One region of the Lentibacillus juripiscarius genome, then DNA from elsewhere that is predicted to be linked to it. Evidence: riboswitches for the same ligand, from Rfam matches in the RefSeq annotation. Region 1 holds a riboswitch; each other region holds the start of a gene.
The links. Region 1 has a riboswitch for S-adenosylmethionine ahead of ACFSUO_RS15995 (PLP-dependent aspartate aminotransferase family protein). Riboswitches for the same ligand answer to the same signal wherever they lie in the genome.
Positions count from the first base shown of each region.

Region 2: it holds a riboswitch for S-adenosylmethionine, as region 1 does, so the genes downstream of both, ACFSUO_RS02085 (Na+/H+ antiporter NhaC family protein) here and ACFSUO_RS15995 (PLP-dependent aspartate aminotransferase family protein) in region 1, are expected to answer to the same signal.
Region 3: it holds a riboswitch for S-adenosylmethionine, as region 1 does, so the genes downstream of both, metK (methionine adenosyltransferase) here and ACFSUO_RS15995 (PLP-dependent aspartate aminotransferase family protein) in region 1, are expected to answer to the same signal.

Region 1 covers NZ_JBHUNA010000042.1:943-11,231, forward strand. The annotation lists gene cls (cardiolipin synthase) at 1-1,218, opposite strand, end outside; gene ACFSUO_RS15965 (hypothetical protein) at 1,255-1,407, opposite strand; gene ACFSUO_RS15970 (hypothetical protein) at 1,523-1,726, shown strand; gene ACFSUO_RS15975 (hypothetical protein) at 1,774-1,938, shown strand; gene megL (methionine gamma-lyase) at 2,137-3,354, opposite strand; gene ACFSUO_RS15985 (hypothetical protein) at 3,459-3,971, shown strand; gene rarD (EamA family transporter RarD) at 4,188-5,090, shown strand; SAM riboswitch class I at 5,164-5,273, shown strand; gene ACFSUO_RS15995 (PLP-dependent aspartate aminotransferase family protein) at 5,400-7,148, shown strand; gene metX (homoserine O-acetyltransferase MetX) at 7,257-8,309, shown strand; gene ACFSUO_RS16005 (SGNH/GDSL hydrolase family protein) at 8,921-9,829, shown strand; gene ACFSUO_RS16010 (YpmS family protein) at 9,844-10,289, shown strand, end outside.
Region 2 covers NZ_JBHUNA010000003.1:175,058-185,346, reverse strand. The annotation lists gene ACFSUO_RS02110 (S8 family serine peptidase) at 1-157, opposite strand, end outside; gene ACFSUO_RS02105 (sulfate adenylyltransferase) at 605-2,329, shown strand; gene ACFSUO_RS02100 (hypothetical protein) at 2,352-2,765, shown strand; gene ACFSUO_RS02095 (YugN family protein) at 2,906-3,328, shown strand; gene ACFSUO_RS02090 (sugar O-acetyltransferase) at 3,423-3,977, opposite strand; gene ACFSUO_RS02085 (Na+/H+ antiporter NhaC family protein) at 4,222-5,568, opposite strand; SAM riboswitch class I at 5,724-5,838, opposite strand; SAM riboswitch class I at 6,076-6,177, shown strand; gene ACFSUO_RS02080 (hypothetical protein) at 6,273-6,446, shown strand; gene ACFSUO_RS02075 (RNase H family protein) at 6,631-7,188, opposite strand; gene ACFSUO_RS02070 (hypothetical protein) at 7,288-7,509, opposite strand; gene ACFSUO_RS02065 (hypothetical protein) at 7,704-7,871, opposite strand; gene ACFSUO_RS02060 (hypothetical protein) at 8,523-9,170, shown strand; gene ACFSUO_RS02055 (acetylornithine transaminase) at 9,481-10,289, shown strand, end outside.
Region 3 covers NZ_JBHUNA010000013.1:51,139-61,427, forward strand. The annotation lists gene ACFSUO_RS07055 (o-succinylbenzoate--CoA ligase) at 1-889, shown strand, start outside; gene ACFSUO_RS07060 (ABC transporter ATP-binding protein) at 1,080-1,919, shown strand; gene ACFSUO_RS07065 (hydrolase) at 2,097-2,417, shown strand; gene ACFSUO_RS07070 (hypothetical protein) at 2,532-3,098, shown strand; gene ytkD (RNA deprotection pyrophosphohydrolase) at 3,290-3,772, shown strand; gene ACFSUO_RS07080 (ABC transporter permease) at 3,799-4,608, opposite strand; gene ACFSUO_RS07085 (ABC transporter ATP-binding protein) at 4,595-5,404, opposite strand; gene pckA (phosphoenolpyruvate carboxykinase (ATP)) at 5,701-7,290, opposite strand; SAM riboswitch class I at 7,497-7,604, shown strand; gene metK (methionine adenosyltransferase) at 7,763-8,962, shown strand; gene asnB (asparagine synthase (glutamine-hydrolyzing)) at 9,110-10,289, shown strand, end outside.

The sequences.
Region 1 (10,289 bases):
TCCATCCACAATGATGGTCTTGGCGTGCAGAAACCCATTCTGGTAAATATACACTTCTGCCCCGGCGTTAAGCAGATCCCCGACATAGGACATCGTCGCCCAATAGACGAACGGATGGTCCGGCTTGTTGGGGATCATAACTTTCACATCGACTCCCGACAAAGACGCAATCCGCAGTATATCCTGCAGGCTGTCATCCGGAATGAAATACGGCGTCTGGATGTACACATATTCTTTTGCCGACATAATCATCTTAATATAGCCATTCTTAATCTGCTCCCAGTCGGAATCCGGCCCGCTGGAAACAATCTGTACCCCGACATCACCACACGGTTCATGATCATAATAGCGATCCGCATACATAATATCATTGCGGGATGCCTGGTTCCAGTCGAGAATGAAGCGTGTCTGCATATTTGCCACCGCATCGCCGCATATACGCAAATGCGTATCACGCCAATAGCCAAACCGCTTATTATGCCCGAGGTACTCATCACCAATATTAAACCCGCCGATGTAGCCAATTTTCCCGTCCATAATGGCCAATTTCCGGTGATTCCGGTAATTGATTTTCAGATTGACTTTCGGTATCTTCGGCGGAAAGAAGGACTCAATCTCAATACCCGCTTTGCGCATGCGGTTCAGATACTTCCTGCTTATTCTCCGCGAGCCCATATCATCAAACAGCACCCGCACTTCCACTCCTTGTCTGGCCTTTCTGATCAGAATATCGGCAATTTTTCTGCCTAATTGATCATGCCGGAGAATATAGTACAGGAGGTGGATATGGTCCTCCGCACGGTCCAGGTCCTCCAATAGTGCAGCAAACTTCTCTTCCCCATCAGTGAAAATCCGGACACTGTTATCCTGTGTGAAAATGGCATCATCATTGCGCAAATGCAAATAAAAAAGATCCTTGTACGCGGACAGCCCCCGATGTTTAAATGGAAACTCATCCTCTTCCATCGCGCGCAGCTGTTCCTGCACAGCCTTTTTCACACCGAGCTTGCTTTTCGTATCCCACGTAAAAATACGCTCGCCGCTGATGCGTCTCCCAAAAATTAAATATAAAATGAATCCGGCAATCGGGATGAACATGAGCACCATCAGCCACGCCCATGTTGCAGTCGCATCCTTGCGCTCCAGAAAAATAATTGTCAGTGCCAAGGCAATATTAAATACAAGAATGCACCCTAAAAACAGTGACCAGAATCCCACAGACAAAACCTCACTTTATCAGCAATCCCATCACCCTTAATATAGCATAATTTTCCTCTCTACTGTAATCCGGCAATGGTCTTCTTCTAGCGTATGCACCTTTACCGCATCATACCCGCCGGAAAGCATCCCGAAACAGAAATAACATACCAATTGGTCCTGGGTGGAATTCACAAGGTATTGCTCCATTGAAAAAAACAGGTTCTAAAGTCGGCGTGGCAAGTTACTTTGTGTTGGTTTATAATTTTTCCTATAGAGATTGTTTAACAATGGTCTGGTTTTGTTTAAATCAAACAGGGGGGGAATGCTTTTGATTAGCATCTTGGCAAGCATATATGAATTATCTATAGCAATACTGCTGTTGTGTTCGTTTTTTCATGTTAGACATTTGAAAAAAACGAAACGTGAACGAAAACTCTCATCCTTTGAATTTGCAATGTATCTCATAACTCAAATTGCAATTTTTCTGTGGATAGGCAGTTTTCTCCTTCTTGAATATGGAGTATAATATGGTTAACGGTAGCACTTAATCGGTAAAAGGTTGGAGGTGAGCTTATGAATATCATTGCTAATCAGGATAAGGTTGGTACTTCTACGTTTGACCTTTATTTATTTAAAATTTTATACCTGCTAAGCTTTAAAAAGTCCAAATGGCTAAAGAAACAAATCAATCAAATTATTACGGACCTCGAGACTGTTAAAAATGGAAAAATGTTTTAACTTTTAGAGTCTGAATGGTTTAAAGTATCGGCACGTTGAATAAGAAGCTGAAAAAACGCTCAGAATTACATCTAATTACATCTAAGCGTTTTTATTTTTACTACTTCTGTTATTGATCTGCTGTAAGCACTAGCATTTTTCTTATCCAGAGCTGAAAGGCGTTAATCTTGTACAGGCGCCTGCACCTTGAGGTGGGGTTTATTCCTTTACAGTTGTATATGTTCCTGCTGTTTGCAGTTGATTCAATGCCTGTTCCAAATCAGCCCAGACATCCACCCAAGCCTCAAGACCGACCGATAAGCGAATCAGCTGGTCACTGATGCCCATTTCCGTGCGTGATGCTTCCGGAACAACCGCATGGGTCATCGTAGCCGGATGCTGAATCAATGTTTCCGCATCCCCAAGACTGACAGCAATTTTGATGAAGTTCAGGCTGTTCAGCAGTTGCTGTGCCTCCGCTTTTGTCCCGTCGATTTCAAACGACAGAACACCGCCGCCGCGTTTCATCTGCTTTTGCCGGATCGGATAATCAGGATGCGTGTCATCATTCGGATAATAGACACGAGCCACTTTCGGATGCTGACGGAGCCGCTCGAACATTTTCTCCGCATTATCACAATGCCGGTCCAGCCGAATCGGCAATGTTTTCAGCCCGCGGATCAGCAGCCATGCATCAAATGGGGCCATCACACCGCCAATATCTTTTAGCGTCGTCATCGCCACCTCATCGAGAAAGTCCTTTTTCCCGACAGCGACCCCGGCAATGACGTCCCCGTGCCCGCCAATGTATTTGGTAGCACTGTGCAGAACGACATCACAGCCCAAATCAAGCGGCCGCTGCAAATACGGGGATGAAAATGTATTATCGACGACCACCGGGATATTATATTCGTGTGCAACCTCGGCTACCATTTCCAAGTCGATCAGCTTCATCGTCGGGTTGATTGGCGTCTCGACATAGATGCACGCTGTTTCAGACTTGATATGTGAGCGAATCTCCTCTTTCGTGCGCATGTCGGAAAAGTCATGCGTTATATTGTACTTCTCCTCCATCATCGTCAGAAGTCCAAACGTGCACCCATACAAACCTGACGAACATAAAATATGATCATTTGCCTTTGTGAGCGCAATCAGAATTGCCGAAACAGCCGCCATTCCTGAACCGAATGCCAGCCCGCGCTCCCCATTTTCCAGTGCCGCCATTTTCTCCTCCAGAACTGAGACCGTTGGATTGCCCAGCCGTGAATAAATATAACCATCCTCCATTCCGGCAAAACGGCGCTCCCCCTGCTCCGCTGTTTCAAACGTGAACGTCGATGTCTGGAACAAAGGACTTGAGAGACTCCCCAGCATATAGTCCGGATTATAGCCATCATGGATAACAGACGTTTCAAAATACTTATCGTTATTCGCCATCGCCAAAATACCTCCCTGTTTGAAATCTGAAAACTAACAACCTTCTATACTATTATCATATTCCATTTGCCAGTAATTTGAAAGCGTTTTTTCTACTGAGGGTGATGAAAAAGATACTGTTTGAATTGGGAGGGTGTCCGATAGCAGGGTTATCCATTTATTCGTGGGGGTATCGACCTATTTGCGGAGATTATCAACCCGAATGCGGGAGATATCAACCGGTTCGCGCAGGATATCAACCGGTCGCCCGCAAGTATCAACCCGTTCACGGAAGAATCAACCGGAATGCGGGAGATATCAACCGGTTTGCGCGGAATATCGACCGGTTGCTGCCGAGAATCAACCCGTTTACGAGAGAATCAACCGGAATGCGGGAGATATCAACCGGTGCGCATGAGATATCGACCGGTCGCCCGCAAGTATCGACCCGTTTACGAGAGAATCAACCGGAATGCGGGATATATCAACCGGTTCGCGCAGGATATCGACCGGTCACCCGCAAGTATCAACTAGTTTACGGAAGAATCAACCCGAATGCGGGAAATATCAACCGGTCGCCCGCAAGTATTAACCAGTTTGTAAGTATCAACCTTAAAGCAAAGCTATCATCCCATTAGCGCAAGTATCTTTCACTATGCCGCAAAAAAAGTGCCAGGAACCATTCCACAAAAATATGCTCCCATTGCAGTGCATCATAATTGCCTTTTTTCAAAATAGATTCTAAAATTGGCTTATTTACAAACACACGACAGCCTGTTTGCTGCGCAAAAAAGACAGCTCATCAGCGCTGCACTCATTAAGTTTTAATCATTTGAATAAAGGGGGTTCCCGAGATGAACCAGGCAAACAAAATAGGCATTTTGTATGCGACAGGTGCGTATATTTTGTGGGGATTTTTGCCGATTTATTGGAAACTGCTGGATGCGGTTTCGGCCGGTGAAATACTTGCTCATCGTATCATTTGGTCATTTGTCTTTATGATTATTGTTGTATTATCTGTAAGGAAATGGAGGCCGTTCATCCATGAATGTAAAGTCATTCTGAGAGATAAAAAGAAACTGATCGGTATCTCGCTGGCATCGGTCGTTATCAGTATGAACTGGCTCACCTACATCTGGGCGGTGAATAATGATCACGTCATTCAGGCCAGTCTCGGTTATTACATTAACCCGCTTGTCAGTATCCTGCTGGGAATGGTCGTGCTCAAGGAAACACTGACACGGCGGCAAATTTTTTCATTCATTTTGGCCGCAATCGGCGTCATTAACCTGACTGTCAGTTTCGGGGTATTTCCATGGGTCTCCATTCTGTTGGCATTGACGTTTGCTTTATACGGGCTGCTGAAAAAAACGGTGGATATCAGCGCCATGTTCGGGCTGACGGTTGAAACGATCATCGTTACTCCGCTGGCGCTATTGTATCTGTTTCTATTCAGTGGGGAGTCTCTATCGGGCGCTGTTATGTTTTCCGGTACAGGGCTTTTGCTGATTGGTGCGGGTGTGGCAACAGCTGTGCCCTTGCTTCTGTTTGCGTTCGGAGCAAAAGAGATTCCATTATCGATGATTGGCTTTTTGCAGTATATTGCTCCGACCATCATGCTTATCCTCGGTGTGTTTGTGTACAGGGAAACGTTCTCCACAGCACACTTGTTATCATTTGTGCTCATTTGGATTGCTTTGATCCTGTATATGGGTGCAACCTATCGCAGGCCAGTGCGGCGTCAGGCAGGAAATTAACTTTTTTCAATTTTCCTGTTGACTTTCAGATGAACACATGTATATAATGTTCATTAAATTAATACAATTTCATCTCTTATCAAGAGCGGTGGAGGGATAGGCCCTGCGAAGCCCGGCAACCGGCAAGATTTGTCTTGCAAGGTGCTAAATCCTACAGGTCAGTAGAGATCTGGAAGATAAGAGGAGGACGGTTTCAAACACAAAGCCCTCTTCTCTTATGGAAGGGGGCTTTTTCATTTCTCCTCTTCCTCCAGACGAAATGGAACAGGTTCAAAAATAAAGTACGTAACCCAAAAGGAGGAATTTTTTATGACAAACTTTCATCTGCACAATCAGGAAACACAATTTCTGCATGGCGGGCAGGAGCCGGATCCGGCAACAGGGTCACGGGCGGTGCCAATCTATCAGACGACATCCTATGTATTCAGGGACTCCGAGCACGCGCAAAATCTGTTCGGATTAGCGGAACCGGGAAACATTTACACTCGTATCGGCAACCCGACGATTGACGCATTCGAACAGCGGATAGCACTTCTGGAAGACGGATCAGCTGCAGTGGCTACCTCTTCCGGCATGGCGGCCATTACGCTTTCGATTCTGAATATCGCAGGCAGCGGTGATGAGATCATTGCCGACAGCAATCTGTATGGCGGCACGTACAACCTTTTCGCGAACACGCTGCCAAAATACGGGATCGATGTTATTTTTGTCGATGGAACGGACCCGGATGAAATCCAAAATGCCATCACTGACAAAACGAAAGCTATTTTTGGCGAAATCATCACGAACCCGAGTCTGAATGTGCTCGACATCGAGACAATTGGCAGTATCGCCCATGACCACGGTATTCCACTGATTATTGATAATACATTTGCAACACCATATGTCACCAAACCGCTCACATGGGGCGCTGACATTGTCGTCCACTCTGCAACAAAATGGATTGGCGGTCACGGAACAGCCATCGCCGGTGTTGTTGTTGACGGCGGACGATTCAACTGGGCCAATGGCAAATTCCCGGGATTAACTGAACCGGATGAGAGCTATCATGGCCTGCGGTATGTCGACGTTGAACCAGCTGCATTTGCGACGAAATTAAGAGTCCAGATGCTGCGTGACATCGGTGCCTGCTTAAGTCCGCAAAATGCCTTTCTGCTGCTTCAGGGATTGGAGACGCTCCATCTGCGCATCGAACGTCATAACCAAAATGCGGAAAAAGTTGCTGCTTACTTGCAGGCGCATCCAGCCGTGGAATGGGTCAATTACCCTGGCTTGAAAGACCATCCGTCCCATGAAATGGCCAAAAAATATTTGCAGAATGGATATGGCTCGATTATTACATTTGGCATTAAAGGCGGACGTGACGCCGGAAGAAAATTGATTGACAACATCACACTCTGGTCACACGTTGCCAATGTTGGTGATGCCAAATCACTAATTATTCACCCGGCTTCAACGACCCACCAGCAGCTTAGTGATAAGGATCTTGTCAAAAGCGGTGTAACGGAAGAACTTGTCCGTCTGGCAATTGGACTGGAATCAACCGAAGACACGCTGGCAGATCTTGATCAGGCCATCGCCAAAGCAACCGGTGAAGCGCCAACCATCAAGACAACTGAAGATGACGCGATCAGCTGGCTTCTTTCATCACCGTTTGACAGGGCCGATGGAGGGCTCCGTAAAAAAACGATCGCTGTTATTGAAAAAGGTGAAACGGATAGTGCGTCCCGTCAGGCCAAACAGCTGGAGCAGCTCGGATTCCAAATCGTTCGTATCGAGACAACCAGCGCCGATGCAGCAGCCAGCATCGAATTGCCGGAAACTCCTGCAACAATTGATGCTGTCCTGACTTCAGACGCGTCGCTGGCACCAGAACTAATTGACCAGCTGGCGCAAAAAGGTGGCAGCATTCTGTGGACTGTCCAGCCCCAGCCAGCTGCGGAAACCGTTGATAAAGCCACTGCAGCAGGCATCACCGTTATTTCCGGTAAAGATGCTTTTGAAGAAGCCGCACGCCTGCGCAGCGGCAATGCCCAGCAAGTAGTTGTCAACGTTTGATATAGGTATAGGCCCGTCCGTTTGTCTTCATCGGATGATGATGGGCAAACGGTATGCGGGCCGGCTTTTGTACGGAAATTAATTTGGTGAAAAAGGAGCGGGTCACAGATGAACAACACGGCCACCAGGATGCAAACGGGAAGCATTTCCATTGGTCCTTTCCAGACAGAATCAGGCGACACGATTGCTGATGTTACGATGGCTTACGAACGGAGCGGACCGGCTGACGCACCTGTTATTCTGGTATGCCATGCACTGACAGGCAACCATCTGGCTATTGGCACCGAGACCAATCCCGGCTGGTGGAGCGGGCTGATTGGATCTGACAAACCGATTAATACAGACCATTATCGGGTGCTGACCCTCAATGTCCTTGGCGGCTGTGACGGATCAACTGGACCCGCTTCTACTAACCCGAGAACCGGCAGCGCCTATGCGTGTGACTTTCCCCCGATTACCGTTAGGGATATGGTCCATGCACAGCATCAGGCAATGAAAAAGCTTGGTATCACAGAAGCCGAAGCGGTCATCGGCGGATCGCTCGGCGGTATGCAAGTACTGGAATGGGGCCTTCTCTATCCAAACTTCATGGAAAAACTCATTGTCCTTGCAGCAACACCGGTTTTCTCTGACTATGGCATCGCCTTCAACCATATCGCCAGTACTGCTATCAGGCAGGACCCAAACTGGCAAAGTGGTCATTACGATGCAGTGAACGGGCTTGCTGTCGCCCGGATGGTTGGCATGGTCACGTACCGAAGTCCGGATCTTTTCAGGGCGCGGTTCGGCCGAAAACAGACCGACGATGCATTTGACGTGAGCACTTATTTGGATTATCAGGGGCAAAAACTGATTAGCCGGTTTGATCCCAATAGCTACCTTACATTGCTGGAGGCGATGAACAATCATGATATCGGAGGCGGCCGCGGCGGCTGGAAACAAGCGGCCAAACAGCTGCACCAGCCAACACTTGTCATGAGCTTTGACAAAGATCTCGTCTATGAACCCCCCGTCATCAAGCAGTTATCCAATGAATTGCCTAACAGCACCTATCATCATATTCAGACAGATTTTGGCCACGACGGCTTCCTGACTGAATTTGATAAGTGGGGGTCGCTTATCCGTTCCTTTTTGAAAAGTGAAACCGTATCAGCCTATTAAGATTGCTTTTACAGCCGCATCTGTAATTAGAAAAGAGCTATTGTACGTAACACCGTGCAAAGCTCCTTTTTTAATTGAAATGATTACAGTCGCATTAAAAAAGGCTGTGAGATATCGTCCGATTTGTGGCATGAATCAACTGGTCGGCGCAGGATATCAACACGTGCCCCGGATATATCAACCCGTAAACGTTTTAATCAACCGTCAGCGACATGAATCAACCCGTCGGCAGCTACGATCAACCCCAGAGCACGGAAGCATTAATCTGTTCCAACTTTTGACTGCCTTCTAATCCCGTCCGCCATCCGGACCGACCAGCATCCGCCTTCGTGAAAGGGCGGATGTGTATGTTGGGGCATAGGATATATCGGGGATTATTTTTACTATGCAGCATGGTATAATGAAAGAAACGGATAAATAATACTGGTAGTAACCGTTTAAATACAAGCATCCACCCAAGCTCCAAATCACTAATTTCTTTACGGCAGGAGAAGACAGCTGGCACACTATAACATAGCCTCACCAGCTGCGTCAGGAAAGACTTGGCGCCAATTCCTTATTTGCAAACCTGGTGCCGGCAGCAAGGATTATACAGCATAGGTGTGAAACGTATGAACAAGAAGCAATTCGGTATTTTTTTTAGTTTATTAGTTCTTGTCGCGGGCGTCTTTCTGCTGTGGCAGCAGCCGGAAAGCCCGATCAGTCCGAATGCGGATACCAGCACGCAGAAAGAACAAAAAGCAGATGAAGCCGAACAAGACGAATCGGACAATAAAACCGTTCAAGCGCAGGATGAAGAGCCTGACGAAACAACTAAGGAGCCGGTCTCCCAGCTGCAGGAACTGCTAAACGAGGCTGTTCAGCGCACGATGGACTTTTTCACAAAAGAAGAAATGCATGTAACCGCGATTGGTGACTCACTGACACAAGGCGTCGGGGATGACGTCGTGGAAGGCGGGTATGTCGGCATTCTGGAAGGCAAAATCAACCAGAACAAGCAGCTCGTCTCCTTCGATAATTACGGGAAGCGCGGCAATCGATCCGATCAGCTTTTAAAGCGTCTGGATAAACCGGAAATTGAACAATCCATCAAAAGGGCGGACATTATCCTGATCACGATTGGCGCCAACGACATTATGCAAGTACTGAAGCAAAATTTCACCAGCCTGGAGATGAGCGACTTCGAACAGCCACAGGAGACGTACAAAAGACAGCTTCAGGAGATTTTTCAGACGATGAAGGATCTGAATGACGATGCGGCTATTTACCTGATTGGGTTTTATAACCCGTTCGGGCGCTACTTTCAGGACATTGAAGAACTTAATACAATCGTTAAAAATTGGAATCAGACAGGGGAAACGGTCACATCCCAATTTAAGCAAACGAATTTTATCCCGATAGCCGATTTGTTTAACACGACAGATGGCGATGACGACTTACTCGCGGATGATCATTTCCATCCTAATCACCGGGGCTATCAATTGTTTGCCAGACGCGTACTGGATTATATCACCGATTAGAAGGGGTGCAGGCATTGCCGAAAGATAAAAAGACAAAAAATACATGGAAGCGGCTGTTTTTCTGGCTGTGCGGCGCGAACGCACTCATTTTCCTATTTATTGCCGCGTTGCTGTTCTGGCCTGTTCCCGAAACGGATACACCTGAGCCCGAAAAGGAAGACAGCAGCCGCAGTTCCGAATTCGTCGTCCGTACAACCAAGCAGAATTTGAATGAACTCGTGAATGCCTATATCGATAAACTGCTGGAAGAAAGCAGCCACCATTATCGAGTGACACTGGATGATGATGTGAAATTGGTCGGGGAGCTCCCTGTATTTTCCTCTTCTGTCCCGGTATCCGTTCATCTGGAGCCATTCGTGCAGGAAAATGGGGATGTCATCCTGAAGCAAAAATCCATCTCCGTCGGACAGCTCCAGCTTCCTAACAAAAAAATTATGGAGTATTTAAAGAAGTACTTGCC
Region 2 (10,289 bases), on a different contig from region 1:
TGACTTCTTCTTCTGGATCAATTGTTGGTTCCAGATCTTCAGCCTTCAGACTCTCCCGCTGTAAATCTTTTTTTGGCGCCAGATTGCCTGATGCAAAAGCCACTTGACTGAATGCCATTAAAAAGATGACAAGTAATACACCAATTCGTTTAAACATGTACTTCCCCCTCACTTGATTTGGTCAAACGCAACGCAGCTCATTCACCTCTTTCTAACAATTCTATTAAGACTCTATTACATCGTTTATGATAGATAATTCCAAAAATTAACACAAGGGTAAAAAGTTTTAGGTAAAAATACTCAATTGTACGAAGTGTTTGAGCTGATAGGGGAGGAACATGTACGTAACAGCTAACCTAATTCTTCTGCGAAAGCCTTTACAAAATACCCTAATTTAGGTATTATAAAAATATACAAAATTTTAAAATAATTATTAGTGTATTTAACATTCAACTGGAGAATAAATCACTTTCTTTTAGGCTCATTTTCACTGGAATAGTGATAGCAATTTTTCCATATGTATGAACAAAGGGGACAAGGGAGCTGGAATAGACAAATCCCGCTTTCAGTCAATAGATTATAAGGGGAATGAGGAGGAAGGCGAATGAGTAAAGATTCACTGGTATTGAGTGAGGAAAAATTAGCGACTTATCCACAACAGCCACATGGCGGAAAGTTAGTAAATCGTGTACTTACGGGAAAAGAACGTGAGGAAGCAATGGAAAAGGCCAAGCAGCTTCCAATGATTATGGTAGATTTGGAAGCTGTCATTACCCTTGAAATGATAGCCACTGGTGTGCTGTCGCCGAATGAAGGTTTCATGGTGGAAGAAGATTACAAGTCTGTACTGACAAATGGACGGCTGACAAACGGCGTTATTTGGCCGGTTCCATTGAGTTTTGCGCCGATAGGGGAGCGGAATGAGCAGGTCATTCAAACTTTATCCGTTGGGGATGAAGTCGCGCTTACGGATGAAACAAAAGAGCCGGTTGCTATTCTGAAATTGGATGATATTTTTCATTATGACCGGGACTTCCGTGCGTCTCATCTGTTTGGTACCACCGACCGAAGCCATCCTGGGGTAGATTCGATTTACCGGCGAATGGGGGATACAGCACTTGGTGGTCCGATTCAATTGCTGCGCCGGGTGCATTGGGGTCCGTTTGAAAACATTCGAATGGAACCGAAAGATACATGGGAACTATTTTATGAGGAAAAGAAGTTTAATTCTGTTGGTGGTTTCATAACAGGTGCGAACCCATTGCATCGCGGTCATGAATATATTCATAGAAACGCGCTGGAAGAGTTGGATGGATTATTTGTTCAGCCATTAGTCGAGATGGCCAAACGTGAATATACAAGACACGAGTTTCGGATGTTATCCTACCGCAGTGTGCTGGAAAATTATTATCCAAAAGAAAGAACATTACTTGCACCATTACGAGTTACATATATTTTTGCAGGCCCACGGGAAGCGGTTCTACATGCGATTATCATGAAAAACTACGGTTGTACCCATGCACTGATTGGCCGGGATCATGCGGGCATTGGTGATTTTTATGATAAATATGCAGCCCACACAATTTTTGATGAGTTTACATCGGACGAATTAGGTATCGATATACGGCTGTTCCATGAGGTATTCTATTGCACACGTTGCGATCACCCGGCAACCGATCAGACGTGTCCGCATGATGAGCGGTATCGGATTAATATTTCCGGAACAGGCATCAGGGAACTCTTGCGCTACGGCGTCCTGCCGCCAAAAGAAATTGTCCGGCCGGAATCTGCTCGGATTGCGATGCAAGGAATACAGCCAAAAGGTGTCGATGAAAATAATCAGGCTGTCGCACCAGTCGGCAAGACCATCAAGAGTATTTTCCCTTATTATTTAACCAGGTCCAGGTTAGGCGGGCCTAGGCGGCATAAACCTCTGGAAAAGGAAAACCTGACGATTGAGGACTTGGAGACAGCGATATTGGATGCCCGTTCCAATGCTGATCGTGTGTATAAGGAGATTTTCGAGGAGTTCAGCCATGTATCGGATACACTTCGGTCAACACAGCCTGATTGGATCGCTGATGCGCGCGACACGTTGCGCAGACAGCAAGAAATGGTCGTGGAGTCTCTAGAGGAAAAGGTGGATAAGGCTCCTGATCAAGCATCGGATGAATTTATGTACCAGGGCAAAGGGGAAGCAGAGAAGGAATTAGAAGTAGCGCAACGAATCTTCGAGGACATCCCATCCGCATTACGGGCGGAAGACCTGCAATACAGAACATGGAACCCGCTTCCGTACCAGCGTTACCGGGGAAGTGATGAAGAGTAATAGATGAAAAGGGGATAGCGAAATGCTATCTCTTTTTATTACTCCGGTTATCGCGGAAAAAATGGCGGGTCAAAAGCTGTTGACTGCCATTACCGGAATACTGGTTATATTTGGTGCCGGCGGGCTTTTGACTGGAAATGCAATTATGATCACCATAGCTGTTATATGTATCGGTGGTGCCTGTGGGTCGGCATTCAGTTTGTCGATGATGTTCTTTAGCTTGCGGTCGAATGACGGACGGGAGGCATCGAAAGTGTCTGGAATGGCCCAGTCGTTGGGCTATTTAATCGCAGCGATCGGACCGGTATTATTGGGTTTCATGCATGATATCACCGCCAATTGGCTCCTCCCGATTACCATGGTGGGAATGACCGGTATTATTTTGATTGTATCAGGAATGAAATCGGGATCAGACAGGAAGATCGCAACTGTTTAATCATTTGGCCGGATAAAAAAACTCCAGCTTAGCTGTCACTCCAACAGGGTGCATGTAAATTTTTCAATAATAAGGGTATTTTATTCCAGTTTTCGTTAAACCTAATGTATGACATCTATCATACGAGGAGTGACAGCTCTATGTTAAAACTGGAAACAGAAATTGAAGGAAAAAGAGCCTATTTCGGTGATGTGTACAAAACATTCCGATCGAATGGCTATACACTATGCGGAAATTGGGAATATGACCGGGCGAAGTTTGATATGGTGTTATGCCGGGAAGAGGGCGAAACGATCTATATCAGAATTCCGTTCAGTGTCGTCGACGGGGAGCTGGACAGTCCCAATGCCTATCTGGAATTCCGCACACCGTATGTCATCAAGCACGTGGTCAATACCGGCCTTGACTGGGATGAAAACTCCCTGCTGACAACTACTGGATTCAACCAATTCCAGGAGCCTGTTGATAAAGATGGAAATATTACTGACAAAAGCAGGTGGGAAGCAGCAGGCGAAGAAGAGGTGCAGGAAGTAGTGAACTCGCTGGAGCTGCAGGTGTCCTGAGAACACAAAGGCGATAGCCCCCACACAGAGAGGGATTATGTTTTCTCAAAAGTGGGGGATGAATCGCTTTTGAAAAGGAATGGCTTTGGCGTTTTCACAATTCCTGAATAATTCTAGCAGGATTTCCGCCTGCAACAACGTTATCCGGAACATCATCTGTCACAACAGCTCCAGAAGCAATAACTGCATTGTTGCCAATCGTAACCCCGGGATTGATGACAGCTCTTCCACCAATCCAAACATTATTGCCAATGGTAACTGGTTTTCCATATTCTAATCCGGAAATCCGGTCGGTGGGATTTAGTGGATGGGTTGCTGTATAAATATGTACACCGGGCCCCAGTAAACAAGCGTGACCAATTCTTACTTCGCAGACATCCAACATAACACAATCATAATTAGCGTAGAAATTCTCTCCAACATGAATGTTGTAACCATAATCACAGCGAAAAGCTGGCTCTACAGTCAGACTTTCTCCAGTTGAACCAAATAGCTCCTTTAACAATTCGATTCTTTTATCTTCATCTGTTTCAAGTGTTTGGTTATATAATCTAGTCAGTCTTTGTGCGGTCATTCTCTCTTGCACTAATTCCGGGTCGGCTGCATCATAAAGTTTGCCATTTACCATTTTCTCTTTTTCGGTTTGCATATCGAAACTCCCTGTCAGCACTGTATTTCAGTTATTATTCCTATACTTTTGGAAGGGTTATATTTATAATATACATCATTTGCTGGAAAGACAAAATAATTAAACGAAGTAGCTGTAGAGCTGAGAAAAGCAATTTATGTGGTTGTTCAAGAAGGACAGCAACAGAAACGTTCACTATAAAAGAACCATCCTAACCGAAACAAATCAAAAAAGGGGACCAGACTTTATGCTGATCCCCTTCATCTTACGCTTCTGTTGCAGTTTGCTGATCTTCGCTTAATTCTGCGTTGTTTCCTTCTGTCGAAAATCGAGGATACCCCGTTGCAATGGCGATTATGCCGGCTATCCCGAGCAGGACCGGGTAGATACAATATGGCATGATGGAAACGGGGGATATGGACGCAACCCCGGCAACCGCCAGCAATTGTGCGCCATATGGCAAAATCCCCTGGAAAGCACTTCCGAAAATATCCAGCACGCTTGCTGTTCGGCGCGGGTCGACACCGAATCGCTTGGAAATTTGTTTAGCTAGTGAGCCAACGCTGATAATTGCAATGGTGTTGTTAGCCGTTGATAGGTCAAAGACACTAACAAGGCCGGCAATGCCAGCTTCGGCGCCTTTTCTTGAGTGAATCCGGTTGCTAATGGCGTGCAGCAGGAAGTCAATCCCGCCATTCACGCGAATCAGTTCAACCAATCCGCCGAGTAAAATCGATAACAGAGCCAACTCCTGCATGCCAGCCATACCGTCGCCAAGCAAATTCAGGAATTCCATGACATCGAAACTGCTGTAAAAAAGCCCGACTCCTCCAGCGAAAATGATTCCGCCGATTAATACGTAAATCACATTAACCCCAGCGATGGCAAAAATGAGTACGGCAAGATAGGGCAATACTTTAACTAGATCGTACGGGTGATCCCCGCTAATCGACCCGCCGGCATTCCATGTCATGACACCAAAAATAACAGCGGTCACGATAGCTGCGGGAAGGGCAACAAAGATATTTACTTTAAACTTGTCGCCCATTTTGACGGCTTGTGTTTTTACGGCAGCGATGGTTGTATCCGAGATGATGGATAAATTATCACCGAACATCGCACCGCTGATGATGGACCCTAAAATCAATGCCGTGCCCATTCCTGTCTGATCGGCAAGACCGACACCAATCGGAGCGAGAGCAACAACTGTGCCGACAGAACTCCCCATGGAAATGGAAATGAAGCAACCGATAATAAACAAGCCGACAATCAGCAGGTTTTCGGGCACGAAAGTCAGGCTAAGGTTGACGGTTGATTCAACTGCACCAACGCCCTCTGCAACTGCGGAGAATGCACCGGCCAGCAGGTAAATAATAACCATGAGCATGATGTTGGGGTGCCCGGCCCCTTTGGTCAAGTGATCAAGTTTATCTTGAAAAGCCATTTTTCTGTTCATAAACAGTGCAACTAATACAGCGATAAAGACGGCAACCAGTATTGGTAGTTTATAAAAATCGCCATTGACCACACCGGAACCGATAAATAGAAATAGAAATATAATAAATGGTATTAATGCCGATGCGCGTCCTTTGTTCATTTCTGATGCATTCATTGCTGTTCCCCCATTCGTTGTTGGATTCTTGCGGGCTCAGGGTTTTGGGATAAAAATTCGGATGATATATTGTGAAAAAATTGTTCACTGGTTGTCCGTTTTATTTAGGCCAAAAAACAAAAAAGCCTCCCGTTTTGGAAGGCGTTTGTCCGGACACCTTATCTTTCAAAACGCTTGAAACTGCGATTTGCTGGAGTTGGCACCTTACAATTATGTTTGCAGGTTGCCGGGCTTCGCAGGGCCAGATCCCTCAGCCGCTCTGGATAAGTTATATGAAATTGAATGATAAATAGTATAATATAATTTTGTAGAAGTGTCAATGAGCGTGACTGGATGAATAGATCAAGGGGATAATTGTCCCTTTCCAAGGCGCGATAGGAGAATAACCACCACCTCCTGAGGGATATATATAGTAGTGCAGCAGGCGGGTTAATTTAATTTCTATGATTGATATTGGAACTGTTAGATTTGCAATTTCTAAAAAAATAGATTATCCTTCTATTAAATAAGTTATCAGGAGTGACGGAGAGAACTGGCTCGGCGATGTCACAGCAACCTGCAGATGTAAGGTGCTCCAACCAGCAAAGCAGACGCTTTGAATGATAAGTCGGTCCAAGACCCCTTTGTGCATTCAAGCATGAAGGGGTTTTTTGATGAAAAGGCTTCAGACTTATCAATTAAAACAGATAAGGAGAGACCGGACAATGAACCAATGTTACATCATTAAAGTACAGGAAGACGAATTGGGGATGAAAAGAGCCTTTAAGGAAGCTGCAAAAGCCAGGACGAGAGGGTATAAGCCATCATTTGATCTGCGACACATTAAAGACAGTAAAACAAAGGTGGAGCTGATGAGGAAAATTAGCAACATAGATTAAACGGGCAAGAATGAAATACAGCACTTGTATTGCTGCATCAGAAATAGCAGGCAGTCAGTTTCGAAAGATAAAGAGAACCGCTTGAACTTTGAAAAAGTCTTGCGGTTGCTTCTTTTTTGTAACGGGGAACCAAATCCACTTCTGAAGTAAGCTCTATCTATGCCCCTTAACTAGCCACAAACTTTTATGTAATTAATTCCCGTGCAGCATTGTGAGCGGCTTTTAAAAAAGGATTGTGCCTCTTTTGCCTTCTGGTTAATGGTGAAATGTCTATATTTATGTTTGGGTATTTGAGCGATGACTGTTCAAAGGTGAGGATTAATTCTTTCTGTACTTTTTTTAGACAAGTATTTTTGAATGTGGAGCTTTGAGTTAAGATATTATCAATGTAATCCAGGTCACTAAAAATCCGCACGCTTGAATAATTCCCTCTTACATTTTGACGGAATTTCTTTAGGGCACTAATGATTGCTATTATTTCAGCGAATACGGGAATGGAGCAATCTCTTGTTTTACTCACCAAATGATATTTCTTCGTTACAGTCCCATTGTAAACGTAGCAGAAACCAGCTGCCATCTTTTTCTGTTCATTCATTGATCCATCGCAGTAAATAGTTAGAACTTCCCGACTAAAATACTGATTATAAATCCAATCCTTATGCTCTTTTTCTATTATTTCTTTCGACTTTCCCCAAAAGTCAGGTAAGGCGGGTACAGGCTTATTAGTACCTTTTTGTTTCATAATCCTATCCCCTAAATAATTAATAGTTGGAATGGAAGGCAAATGGTAAGAAAACGAAAAACGGCGAGATGGAGCAGGGGGGGCGGGCATTATCACCGTTTATTTTTTTCGCCCCTTTTTCTCTTTGACCTGTCCAATCCACTCATCGATTTGGTCTTTGGTCCATCCGGCTTTGTCCCCAATCATTACGGTTGGTTCTGGCAGTAAATCCCTTCCTTTATAGACGGATAAATGCCGTGTGCTGTATTCCATTCCTTGTTCCTTTGCAAACTCAGCAAATTCTTTTAGTCCATAGTAATGCATCGGTTGTTTTGAAGTCATTTGGTCCACCTCGGTAATATCAACTATTTTTGTTTTTCTTCCAGCGTGTTTTGTACAAAAGCACAAATGTCGACAGGGTGATGAGCATGGAGGCAATGGAAATGACAATAGTTGCCGTGAACATTGAATCAACTCCTTGACAATTTGGTATGGCAAGGGTATGATAAGCATACAATAGTGGTGAGGCAAGGGGTTTAACCCCTTGACCTCGGTGGTTTAGAATCCTTCTCCGGTTGGCTCGGAGTCGGATTCTTTTCTTTTCGGCTGTAATGTTCCCGGTACGTTGTTACTAATGAAGTAACAAAACCAACGATTGCCGCAATGAGACCTATAACAGCCGTTAGAAGCCCAATCTCGTCCACTATTATCACCCCCTTTCTAAAAGAGGGCAGGGCAATTATCATACCCTTACTATAAAAATATACCAAGCCGTTGAATAAGTCAACCATTTAGTGTCAGAAAATTATGATTGGTGGAGAAAAGCCAATTTACCGGCCGACATCTAGGGTGATTATTTTCAAGAGCTAACAACAGATTGTCGGGGCAACAAGGTAGGATGCTATTTAAACTGTTCCACGTTATAACGCACTTTTAACGAAATTGTTCACTAACATGCCAAATGTAGCGGGGGAAGGGGGGGACTACATGATAGGAGTCTTTACACCTAAAACAGTGGCTTTGACAATTTCCAAGTCCTGAAATCGCTCTAATTCCTCTGGAGTCCCGCTTATCACCGCTCCATTAATACTAATGCCTTTATTCGGCGATTCCGTATAAGGGTATTTTGCGGAGACGCTAAACCCATAAGCATCTTCCCCGTGTTTTACTTTCCATTTATTATCATCCCATTTTTCTTCTAATCGTTGCAGTTTTTTTTCGGATGCGTTATCAAGCCACAGCCAAGTTATGTATCTTTGGAAAATCTATTATCCAGCTTTAACACGAAAAATCATATTGACTTGTACAAGAAGTTTGTGGAAACTGAATATAGATGACTTAGGGCGGTGGACTTGATGGAAATGGTTTTGACGTATCAATGGGAAATAGTTGTTGCGGTGGAAGTGTTGTCACTCGTGGCTCTGCTGCTGTTTGGTTTTGTCCGTTATTTTTGGAACAGGCGGCGGACGAGTTTATGGTTTCTGTTAGCATTTCTTGTGTTATTGGCATTTGAAGCAGCCCTGGCAATACTGATTTATCTGGAGACCGGTGAAATCTCAACATTTCAGATAGTGATTACGATTTTTGTCGTTTATGCATGTACGTTTGGGATCATTGATTTTATCAAACTGGACCGATGGATGCGCATGAAAATTGGCCGGTGGCGCGGTGTTGAACTGCTAACAGAGAAGGACCGTCGAATTATTGAAAGGAATAAAGATCCTAAGTTCGTAGCTAAAAAATACCGCTGGAGCTCCATGGTTCATTTAACCATATTTGGTGCTGTGCAGGCTGTTTTCCTGGTGTACAGCACAGACGGTTTTAATGAATTGGTAACGTATTTGACTGATTTATCATGGATTGAAGCTGGTTCTGCAGCGGAATCACCATATGCAAACGAGACGATGTATAGTATTTCAATGCTATGGGGGATTGTGTTTATCGCTGACTTTCTTTACTCCTGGTCATACACTGTATTTCCAGCAAAATCAGGAAGAGAATAAGCCTGTCAATTTATATTTTGTTTTTCATTCAGTTATTCTGTCTTTATTAAGCGAAGAAGGTAGGTTAGACGACAAATCATTTTCATGTAGTACGTCGAAATTCGCGAACAATTTAACAGAAGCCATAAGGCATACATGAATAAAAAACAGGCACGCATCAACATAAGATGTGTGCCTGTTTTCATTAGGACTTAGGCTATTTTGCTATTCCATTTTTGCACTTTATAATTATACACTTGACATTATATTCATACAATTTATAATAGAACGAAATGAAAAACCATAAGCCATTCAAGGGAGGCTGCAGTATATGACGGCACTTTTTCCAACTTATAAGCGGTTTGATTTGTCGGTGGAACGTGCATCTGGGACGGTTGTGGAAGACACAGAAGGGAAAACGTACTTAGATTTCGGGGCGGGGATTGGTGTTTGTAATCTCGGTCACCGTCACCCGGATGTGCAGCAGGCACTGGAGTACCAGCTGAATCATTATTGGCATGTATCGAACTTATACCATAATCCAATACAGGAAAAAGTGGCAGAGGCGCTTACACAGCATAGCTCGGGTGATCAAGTTTTTTTCTGCAATAGTGGTACGGAGGCGAATGAAGCGGCGATCAAGCTTGCCCGTAAAGCGACAGGCAAACATAACATCATTTCATTTGAGAAGTCGTTTCACGGACGGACATTCGGCTCTATGGCAGCAACCGGTCAGGAAAAAATCCATACCGGCTTTGGCCCGATGCCGGAGGGGTTCAGCTATGTCCCATTCAATAATATTGATGCGGTGAAACAAGCCATCGACCATGAGACTGCCGCTGTTATGCTGGAAGTGATCCAAGGGGAGGGCGGTCTTCATATAGCGGATCCCGAGTTTGTAAAAGAAGTGGAACGCGTATGCCGCGAGCATGGTGCATTGGTAATTATTGATGAGGTACAGACTGGCATCGGCCGGACGGGAAGGGCATTTGCTTATCAGCATTACGGGATTTCCCCGGATATTATCACGTCAGCAAAAGGGCTTGCCAATGGCGTGCCCGTGGGTGCCATGATCGCGAAACACTCCCTTCAGGATGCGTTCGGTCCTGGCAGCCACGCGGCAACATTTGGCGGAAACCC
Region 3 (10,289 bases), on a different contig from region 1:
TAAATGGCTTGCTGCATTGCCACTATTCCATGTCAGCGGCTTGTCGATTCTCCTGCGCAGTGTCATCTATGGCATTCCGGTTTATTTGCTTGAGGCATACCAAAAACAGGCTGTTCACGATGCTATTATGGAGAGGGATGTGACGATAGCATCAGTTGTGACGGTTATGCTAAGGGATTTAGTTGGGTGTCTCGGAGAAATGCATTATCCCGCAACATTCCGGTGTATGCTGCTGGGTGGCGGTCCTGCACCCAAGACACTGCTTGAGCAGGCGAAATCACGTCAAATCCCGGTTTTTCAATCATATGGACTGACGGAAACCGCCTCACAGATTGTGACACTAAGCCCTTCCAATGCACTGGAAAAACTGGGATCATCCGGAAAACCTTTGTTTCCGGCTCAATTGAAAATTGATAAAAAAGAGGACGGCATTGGTGAAATTTTTGTAAAAGGTCCGATGGTGACAAACGCGTATTACAATAATGCTGAAGCCACCGAAAAATCATTCAGCGAGGGATGGCTGGCAACAGGGGATCTCGGGTATGCGGATGCGGAAGGTTTTTTGTATGTAGCTGACCGGCGAAAGGATTTAATTATTTCTGGCGGCGAGAATATTTATCCCACGGAGATTGAAGGCGTGCTATCCGCGATGGAGGCAGTTGATGAGGCTGGTGTCGTGGGCAAGGATGATGAAAAATGGGGGCAAATCCCTATCGCATTCGTGGCTGTGAATGACCCTTCTATTACAAGAGAAACAATATTGGAGTTTGCCGCACAACATCTCGCTGGGTATAAATTACCAAAAGAAATTTACTTTATTGATAAACTGCCACGTAATGCATCCAATAAATTAATGCGCAGCAAATTATTAAACGAGTATGGTAAATGATAAACGGCACAGGCCAATTTTGTGCTAAGAAAATATGAACGCTTAGTGATAATGATTCTCAAAGTCATTGACTTCTGCGTAAAAACCAAATAAACTGTAAGTATACTATATCGTATTAAGAAGGCTGGAGCATGTACATACGTATGTGCGGTTTCCGTCCAGATTATGCAACACGTAGGGAGAGATTCCGATGCAGACGTTATCAGCGAAGGATTTGACGCTTGGATATGGTGACGATGTCATTATTGATGACCTGAATATGGCAATTCCGCAAGGGGAAATCACTGTTTTCATTGGCAGCAATGGATGCGGAAAGTCCACACTGCTTCGTTCATTGGCACGGCTGTTAAAACCAAAAGGCGGGGATGTCGTCCTTGATGGGGAGGATATTGCCAATATCGGCACAAAAGAAGTAGCCAAAAAGCTGGCCATATTGCCACAAGGTCCGGCAACACCTGACGGGCTGAGCGTGAAAGAGCTTGTCAAACAGGGCAGGAACCCTTACCGTGGCTTTTTGAAGCAATGGTCAAATGAGGATGAGCAGGCTGTCTACCGGGCTCTGGAATCAACTAATATGCTCGACTTTCAGGACCGTCCGGTTGATTCGCTTTCTGGCGGTCAGCGGCAGCGTGCGTGGATTGCGATGACGCTCGCACAGGATACAGATACCATTCTTCTGGATGAACCTACTACCTATCTTGACATGACCCATCAGATCGATGTCCTTGATCTCTTGTTTGAGCTGAATGAAAAAGATGGTCGCACCGTAGTTATGGTCTTGCATGATTTGAATCTTGCCTGCCGGTATGCCCATCATATCGTTGCCATAAAAGACAAAAACGTTTTTGCACAAGGGAAACCGGAAGAAATCGTTACATGCAATTTGGTGCATGAAGTTTTCCAAATGAAATGTGATGTTACGTTTGACCCAATGTTCGGAACCCCTATGTGCATTCCGCATGGAAGAGGACGCTGCGTATTTGCTAATGAAGCCGATAAGCTGAATCAGTCCGGGACAGCTGCGAATTGAACAAACTGAACCCAACCCCCGTCAGTCATTGATTGACGGGGGTTTTTGTTAGAATGCCTTCGTTTTACTATAAGGTCATCCACAAGTTATGCGTTCTGATGTTGTGAAAAAACGAGTTGCTAATTTACATGCATGGTTCTCCTGTTTCGCGGCAGATTATAAACAGGAGGTGCTGTAGTGGATAAGAAAAAGTTTTATGTCAATGTAGGCAGTCATGAGATCTCACAAATCCGATATGACAATAACGATGAATTCACGATTTATGCAACACAGGATGAAGTGCAGACACTTCGCAATAAACTTGATAATATGAGCGATTCAGATACACGTGCATTTTTCCGTGCACATGTGCCGATTATGCCTTATCATAACGATAAGCCTAATGATGATTATGACAGTGAACTCACGGAAGCTTTTCGGATGATGTATGATTTAGGCGATAAGGAGACGAAACAGCATATTGAAGAAATAGGCATATTATCGGATAACCATCTGTAGGATAGTTCTCAGGAATAAGAATAAGTCTTATTCCTGTTTTTTGTTTAGGAAATTTGAAAAAAAGGAATAGATGAGTAGCACGGTGCTTATATATAGCAGCAAGAGGTGAAATGTATGCGAAGACGCAAATACTTGAATTATATACGTAAGTGTACAGGCTGTGCTATTATGCTCGCATTTATGACATTAGGAGGAGCCGGTCATCATTCGGCATCAGCCGTGGAAGACCCAGAGCACTCACAGTCAGAGAGTACAATATCTGAAAAAGAACAACCCCGTGGTAATGACAAAACAGGTAAGAGTTTATCACACGAACGCATTTTTTCTTTAAGCAGTCAGTTCAAGGATCTTCTCGTGCAGGAGACGGATCGGAATAATAAAGTCATGCATTATCATACAAAGGATGCGCTGCGCAAGGCATTTAATACTGTCTCGGCTAATGGGGCAGCATCGGAATACATTGATTTTTATTATGATGAACAGCCGGACGGGCTATATGTCAAGCCGACTGAGACACCGCCATGGTTTCATGAAGAAGAGGACTATGATATGATACGGAAGAATGATAACAGCATTGAAGTCGTCCAGACCAACCGCACAGATTTATACGGAACTTATACAATTAGGATTACATTTACTTATTCTAACCAATGGAAAATAACCAATATCAGCTATCAATAACTTGAAGTGCATGTTCAAAAAGGAGGATAGAAAGGACCGAGAAGTTCGAGGCGGTGCAGCTTTGAGGAGCGGAATGTATGTAATTTAATACATGAGGAGCGGAAAAGCAAGCCAACGAAGAAATTCGAAGTGTCCTTTTTACCGGACTTTTTGAACAACCTCTTGAATGGAATAGGAAAGCAGTTGAAATCATGCATATATTCAAAGACTTTTACCGCAATGAAGTAAAATTATCGTTTGACGATCATCCATTTTCCAAATACCCAAAACATGTATGGGTTATCTGCAAGTACAAAAATAAATGGCTGCTGACCAGACATAAAGATCGGGGACTGGAATTTCCCGGGGGGAAAGTAGAGGATAATGAGCACCCGAGTGACGCAGCCATCCGTGAAGTGTGGGAGGAGACAGGCGGTGTAACGGAATCCATCCACTACATTGGTCAGTATATCGTTGCTGGCAAAGGGGGAACGATTGTCAAAAACGTCTATACCGCATCTATAAAAGAACTTCTTCCGCAAAAAACCTATTATGAGACGCATGGACCCATTCTTCTCGATGCCTTACCGGCGGATGTTAAACAGCGGAAATCATACAGCTTTATTATGAAAGATGATGTATTGACACACTGTCTGGATTACATAAGCACCCATGCCCGGAACCGGAATGGCTGATGCCGTACGGTTCCTCCAGAAAAACGTTATTGTGTATGTTTTAGCAGTGTTTTTTCAATTCGCTCAACGACTTTGTACATCAGTGCTGCGAATATCGCAATGAGAATTAAACTGGACATGACGAGTGAGAAGTTGAATGCCTGAAACCCGTAAACAATCAAGTACCCAAGCCCTTCCCTGGAAACGAGAAACTCACCGACAACGACACCAACCCAGGACAGGCTGACATTGACCTTTAAGGTTGAAATCATAGCTGGAATGGCAGCAGGGAAGACAGCCTCTTTGAAAATTTGTCCTCTCGAAGCCTTAAAACTTTTCAATACTTTGATATAATTTGGGTCTACTTTCCGGAATGCTGAATAAACGACAAGTGTTGTAATAACGACAGAAATGATAGCCCCCATGGTGATGATAGATACGTAACCAGACCCTATAGCAACGATGATGATTGGGGCTAGGGCAACTTTCGGCATGGCTTTCATGACAACCAGGTATGGATGCATAATGCGTGAAAACCGTTCTGAGGACCACAGTATGGTGGCCATAATAATTCCGAGAATGGTGCCAATCAGAAAACCCGCAACTGTCTCCAATAATGTGACTTGCAAATGTATCAGCATCGTTCCGTCTGCAAATCTTTTTGTCAGTACATGGTAAACTTCAGAAGGTGAGCTGAAGAAAAGCGAGTCAATCCAATTCATTCTGCTGGCCAGTTCCCATAGACCAAAAACGGATACTAGCATAATCAGCTGACAGGCATAGACAACTCTTTTCTCCCGTTTTATTCTGCGTTTGTAGCTTTCAAACAGCTGCCGGTCTGATTCATGTTTCACCATTAGGATTCACCACCCTGGACTGTGGTGGAACTGACGCATCGTTATTCAATTCCCCCCATATTTTATCGAATAATAAATGAAATTTCGGGTGCCGCCGAACTAAAAAGGGGGTTTCATCCCGTAATTCAAGTGGAACCTCAAATGTTTTGGCAATCGAGCCGGGATTTGCATTCATGACGATAATACGGTCACTTAAGGCGATTGCCTCACCAATGTTGTGTGTCACGAGGATGGACGTTTTATGGTAATAGCGGAGGAGATCCCAGATCAGATCCTCCAGCTTCAATTTTGTCTGGTAGTCAAGTGCTGAAAATGGTTCATCCAATAGCAATATTCTTGGATTGGTGATTAATGTGCGCACGAGGGCCACTCGCTGGCGCGTCCCCCTGGAAAAGGAATCCGGATAATCGTCTGCAGTATTGGAAAGCCCAACCTGGTCAAGCAACTGGACAGCTTTTTCTTTTGTCTCCTGTGACTGATCACGATTGATTTTGGGTCCGATTAGAACATTGTCAATGATGGTTTTCCATGGGAACAAATAATCCTGCTGCAGCATATAGCCCATATCCAGATCCGAATCAGCCAATGGCCGGCCGTTCACATAAATGTTACCGGTAGTGTGCTCGATGATTCTGGATATGACGGATAGTATCGTTGATTTTCCACATCCACTGGGACCTAATAGGGCAACAGACTCACCTTCATCAACGGAAAATGAAATGTTGTCCAGTGCTTTTGTGTAATCCTTTTTGGAAAAATAATAATGCGATACCTGATCTAAGGTAAGAAATGCCATTGTTCCCCCTCCTTAGTTTTCAATTATTTCCTCAGCGATTTGTGTGTTCACAAGCTCGTCAAACGAGACACTTGGGCGGCTCCCCGGCTTTGCTGATCATCGTATGCGGCAAGCAAGAATGTGTGAATGCCCAGGCTGGGTGCCCACAGGCTGGGTGCCTGTCACGCCCCGAATTTTGTCGATTTACCAGCCAATAAAAAAACCGGTCTCCATTGTGGGACCGGTCTGCAGTATGAAACTGCATCTATTTTTCCTTCATATATGAAATCCTTTTGGGATGAGGAAACAAATTACTATTAGTTACCCTTGTAACTCGGGCCTGCACTGCGAATCGTTTCACTTGCCTGTGTGAACTTCTTGAAATTCTCGTGGAACTTCATTGCCAGTTCACGTGCTTCCTGTTTATAGGCTTCTTTGTCGTCCCAAGTGTTCATCGGGACAAGCAGATCGTCTGGCACACCCGCCACATGCATTGGTATTTCCAGACCGAAAATAGGATCTTTTACTGTTTCAATTGCGTTCAGTTCGCCTTCCAATGCCGCGTGCACCATTGCTCTTGTGTAGGAGAGCTTGATGCGTTCGCCGGTACCATAGGAGCCACCAGTCCAGCCGGTGTTGACAAGAAAGACATTTGCATTATGCTGATCGACTTTTTCACCAAGCAATTCGGCGTATGTGGACGGTGCCAATGGCAAGAATGGAGAACCGAAACAGGCGGAAAAAGTCGCTTGCGGCTTGGTAACGCCTCGTTCAGTGCCGGCCAGTTTGCTCGTATAGCCGCTTAGGAAGTGATACATTGCTTGTTCCTTGGTCAATCTGCTAATTGGCGGCAATGTTCCGGATGCATCTGCTGTCAGAAAGATGATCGTATTCGGATGACCGGCAACACTTGGTGACACAATGTTATCAATGTTTTCCAGCGGATATGCCGCCCGTGTATTTTCGGTTAGTGATGTGTCATCGTAATCAGGATCGCGTGTCTCATCATTAAGGACGACGTTTTCCAATACGCAACCAAACCGGATAGCATTGAAAATCTGTGGTTCTTTTTTCTCTGACAAATTAATGCATTTCGCATAGCAACCACCTTCGATATTAAACACGCCATTCGGGCTCCAGCCATGCTCATCATCGCCAATCAGACGCCGGTACGGATCAGCAGAAAGGGTCGTCTTACCTGTTCCAGACAGTCCGAAAAACAGGGCCACATCCCCCTCGCGTCCGACGTTGGCTGAACAGTGCATCGATAATACATCACGTTTTGGCAGCATGTAGTTCATGACAGAAAAGATGGATTTTTTAATTTCTCCCGCATATTCTGTTCCGCCAATCAGCACAATTCGTTTGTCGAACGAAATCAGAATAAACGTTTCAGAGCTAGTGCCGTCAACTTCCGGGTCTGCCTTGAACGTCGGGGCAGATATCACGGTAAATTCCGGCTGATGCTCTGCTAATTCGTTTTCGGTTGGCGTGATGAACAGCTGACGAGCAAACAGATTATGCCATGCATATTCATTAATCACCTGGATAGGAAGCCGGAAATTTTCGTCTGCTCCAGCAAATCCTTGAAAATGGAACAATTCATTTCTATCATGTAAATAGGCCGTCACTTTTTCCAGCAGATGATCAAAGGTGGCCTCATCGATAGACTGGTTGACATCCCCCCAGTCAACATCTTCACTAGTACCGTCACGAACAATATATTTATCTTTCGGGGATCGCCCTGTATACTCACCTGTATGGGCACTGACAGCTCCCGTTGCACTTAGAACGCCTTCAGAGCGTGACAAAACTTTTTCGACCAGCCGCGGTACAGTCAGGTTTGACTGCAAATGAGGGTGTGTCAGTAAATCCCTGGTCAGCAATGTATCTTCTTTTGTTTTCATTTGTGATACCTACCTTTTACACATATTATTTAAACAAAAAACGTTTGATCACCTGAATCTGCTTATTAGTATAACACATTTGAAAAATTAGTCCACACTAATCTTGGAATTATTTATATGAAATTTTTATGTCAATGTTCCTCCCAAGTGCGAAATAAGTTGACATCGGAAAAGGAATTCGATACGATAAAATTCGAGCGGATACTCTCTTATTCAGAGCTGGTGGAGGGACAGACCCAATGAAGCCCGGCAACCGTCACGATGCGTGAAAAGGTGCTAATCTGAAGCAAGGATAAGTCCTTGAACAATAAGAGCGAAAGGCCTCATTCCTTTCCTCATGATGCAGGAAAGGTTTTTTTGTTTGTAAATGATAAGTGCGTGTTTAAAAGGAGAATAAACCAGACTTTTTAAACAGCCTCTATAACTGAAAAGATGGAGTTCCGTACCACAATCCAAGGGAGGACATGGCCATATGGCTATTAAACGTCGATTATTCACATCTGAATCGGTGACAGAAGGCCACCCGGATAAAATTTGTGATCAGATATCAGATGCCATATTAGATGAAATACTAAAAAAAGACCCCAATGCCCGGGTTGCATGTGAGACAACTGTTACTACAGGGCTCGTGTTGGTTTCCGGAGAAATTACAACGACAACGTACGTGGATATTCCTGCGCTTGTACGTCAGACGATCAAGGATATTGGCTATACACGGGCTAAATTTGGCTTTGATGCAGAAACATGTGCAGTACTCACAGCCATCGATGAGCAGTCACCGGATATTGCCGATGGCGTTGACAATGCACTGGAAGCTCGTCAGGGGAAAATGAGTGACGAGGAAATTGCCGCAATTGGTGCAGGAGACCAAGGTCTGATGTTTGGCTATGCCTGTGATGAGACAGAGGAATTAATGCCTTTGCCGATTTCATTGGCGCACAAGCTGGCAAAACGACTGGCAGATGTACGTGAGGAGAACATACTGGAATATTTGCGTCCTGACGGAAAAACCCAGGTAACTGTTGAATATGGTGAAGATGGTGAGCCAATTAGGATTGATACGATTGTTATTTCAACTCAGCATCATCAGGATGCTGCAGTAGAACAGATTGAATCGGATATGATTGAACATGTCATCCGACCAGTCGTGCCGGCCCATTTGCTGGATGAGGAGACCAATTATATTATTAACCCTACAGGACGCTTTGTTATTGGTGGTCCGCAGGGGGATGCAGGTCTAACCGGAAGAAAGATAATCGTTGACACTTATGGCGGCTATGCACGTCATGGCGGTGGAGCTTTCAGTGGAAAAGACTCGACGAAAGTGGACCGTTCAGCAGCGTATGCGGCACGATATGTTGCTAAAAACATTGTAGCTGCCGACCTGGCAAAAGCCTGCGAGGTGCAGCTGGCCTACGCAATTGGTGTGGCAGAACCAGTATCAATCTCGGTGAATACATTTGGTACTGGTGCTGTGGACGAAGATACCCTTGCAGATGCAATCCGGAAAGTATTTGATCTTCGTCCGGCAGGGATTATCCGTATGCTGGATTTGCGGAAGCCAATTTTTAAAAACACGGCTGCGTATGGCCATTTTGGTCGGACGGATGTTCTGTTTCCATGGGAAAAAACAGACAAAGTGGATGAACTCGGAGCACTGGTAAAAAACTGATGATAGATACGGGAAAGGTGCAGAAAATTGTCTGCATCTTTTTTGTGTACAAAACACCTGTAATTTCAACATATTTTTAATCGTTATAATTGCTTTTAATGTGGTATAATCTGAAGGATGCAACATGATGAAAGTGAGGCAAACAAAATGTGCGGTTTTATTGGAATACTACGCGGCAGACCCGCTGCACCAGATGAAGAACAGAAAACAGCTTTTAAACAGCAGAATAACCTTATGACACATAGAGGACCGGATGATGAAGGGTATTATCATGACGCATATGTATCATTCGGATTCAGACGCTTAAGCATTATCGACATTGATAGTGGTCAGCAGCCGTTGAGCTGTGATAGTGAAACAATTTGGCTTCTGTTCAATGGGGAAATTTATAATTATGTTGAATTGCGGGATGAGCTGGCCGCAGAAGGATACCAATTTGAAACAGAATCAGACACGGAGGTTATCGCCGCGTTATTTAAAAAATACAGGGAAAAGGCATTTGAGCATTTGCGCGGCATGTTTTCCATTCTTCTTTGGGACAAGGAACAGGAAACACTGTACGGTGCACGCGATCCATTCGGTATTAAGCCGCTGTTTTACCGGGAAACAGATGAAGGAACAGCTTTCGCATCTGAAAAGAAAAGTATCTCCCTTATGATGGAAAATGAAGCGGTTAATACGGAAGCGCTGCAGCATTACTTAAGCTTTCAATTCGTCCCGGAACCAATGACGATGACAACTGGAATTCAAAAAGTGGAACCAGGTCATTACTTTGTACAAAAACCGGGCGAAAAGATCACTTTCCACCGTTATTGGCATGCGGAATTTCACCCTGTATTGATGGACAAGCAGGATTGGATTAAACGAATCCGGGATGTCATGTTTGATTCGGTCAACATGCATATGCGCAGTGATGTACCAGTTGGATCGTTTCTGTCCGGTGGCATTGATTCCACGATTATTGTAGCTTTGGCAAAAGAGTTCAATCCGGATATTAAGACATTTTCGGTCGGCTTTGAACGGGAAGGTTATTCCGAAATTGATGTTGCAAAAGAAACGGCTGAGAAACTCGGTGTGGAAAATATAGCGTACCGCATTACACCCGAAGAATATGTGGAAAAACTTCCGAAGATTATGTGGCATATGGATGATCCATTGGCAGATCCAGCCTGTGTACCACTATATTTTGTAGCGCGGGAAGCAAGGAAACATGTCACTGTGGTCTTATCCGGTGAAGGATCAGATGAATTGTTTGGCGGCTATAACATTTACCGTGAACCGGACTCACTGAAAATGTTTGATTCAATCCCGGCTCCTGCCAAAGATC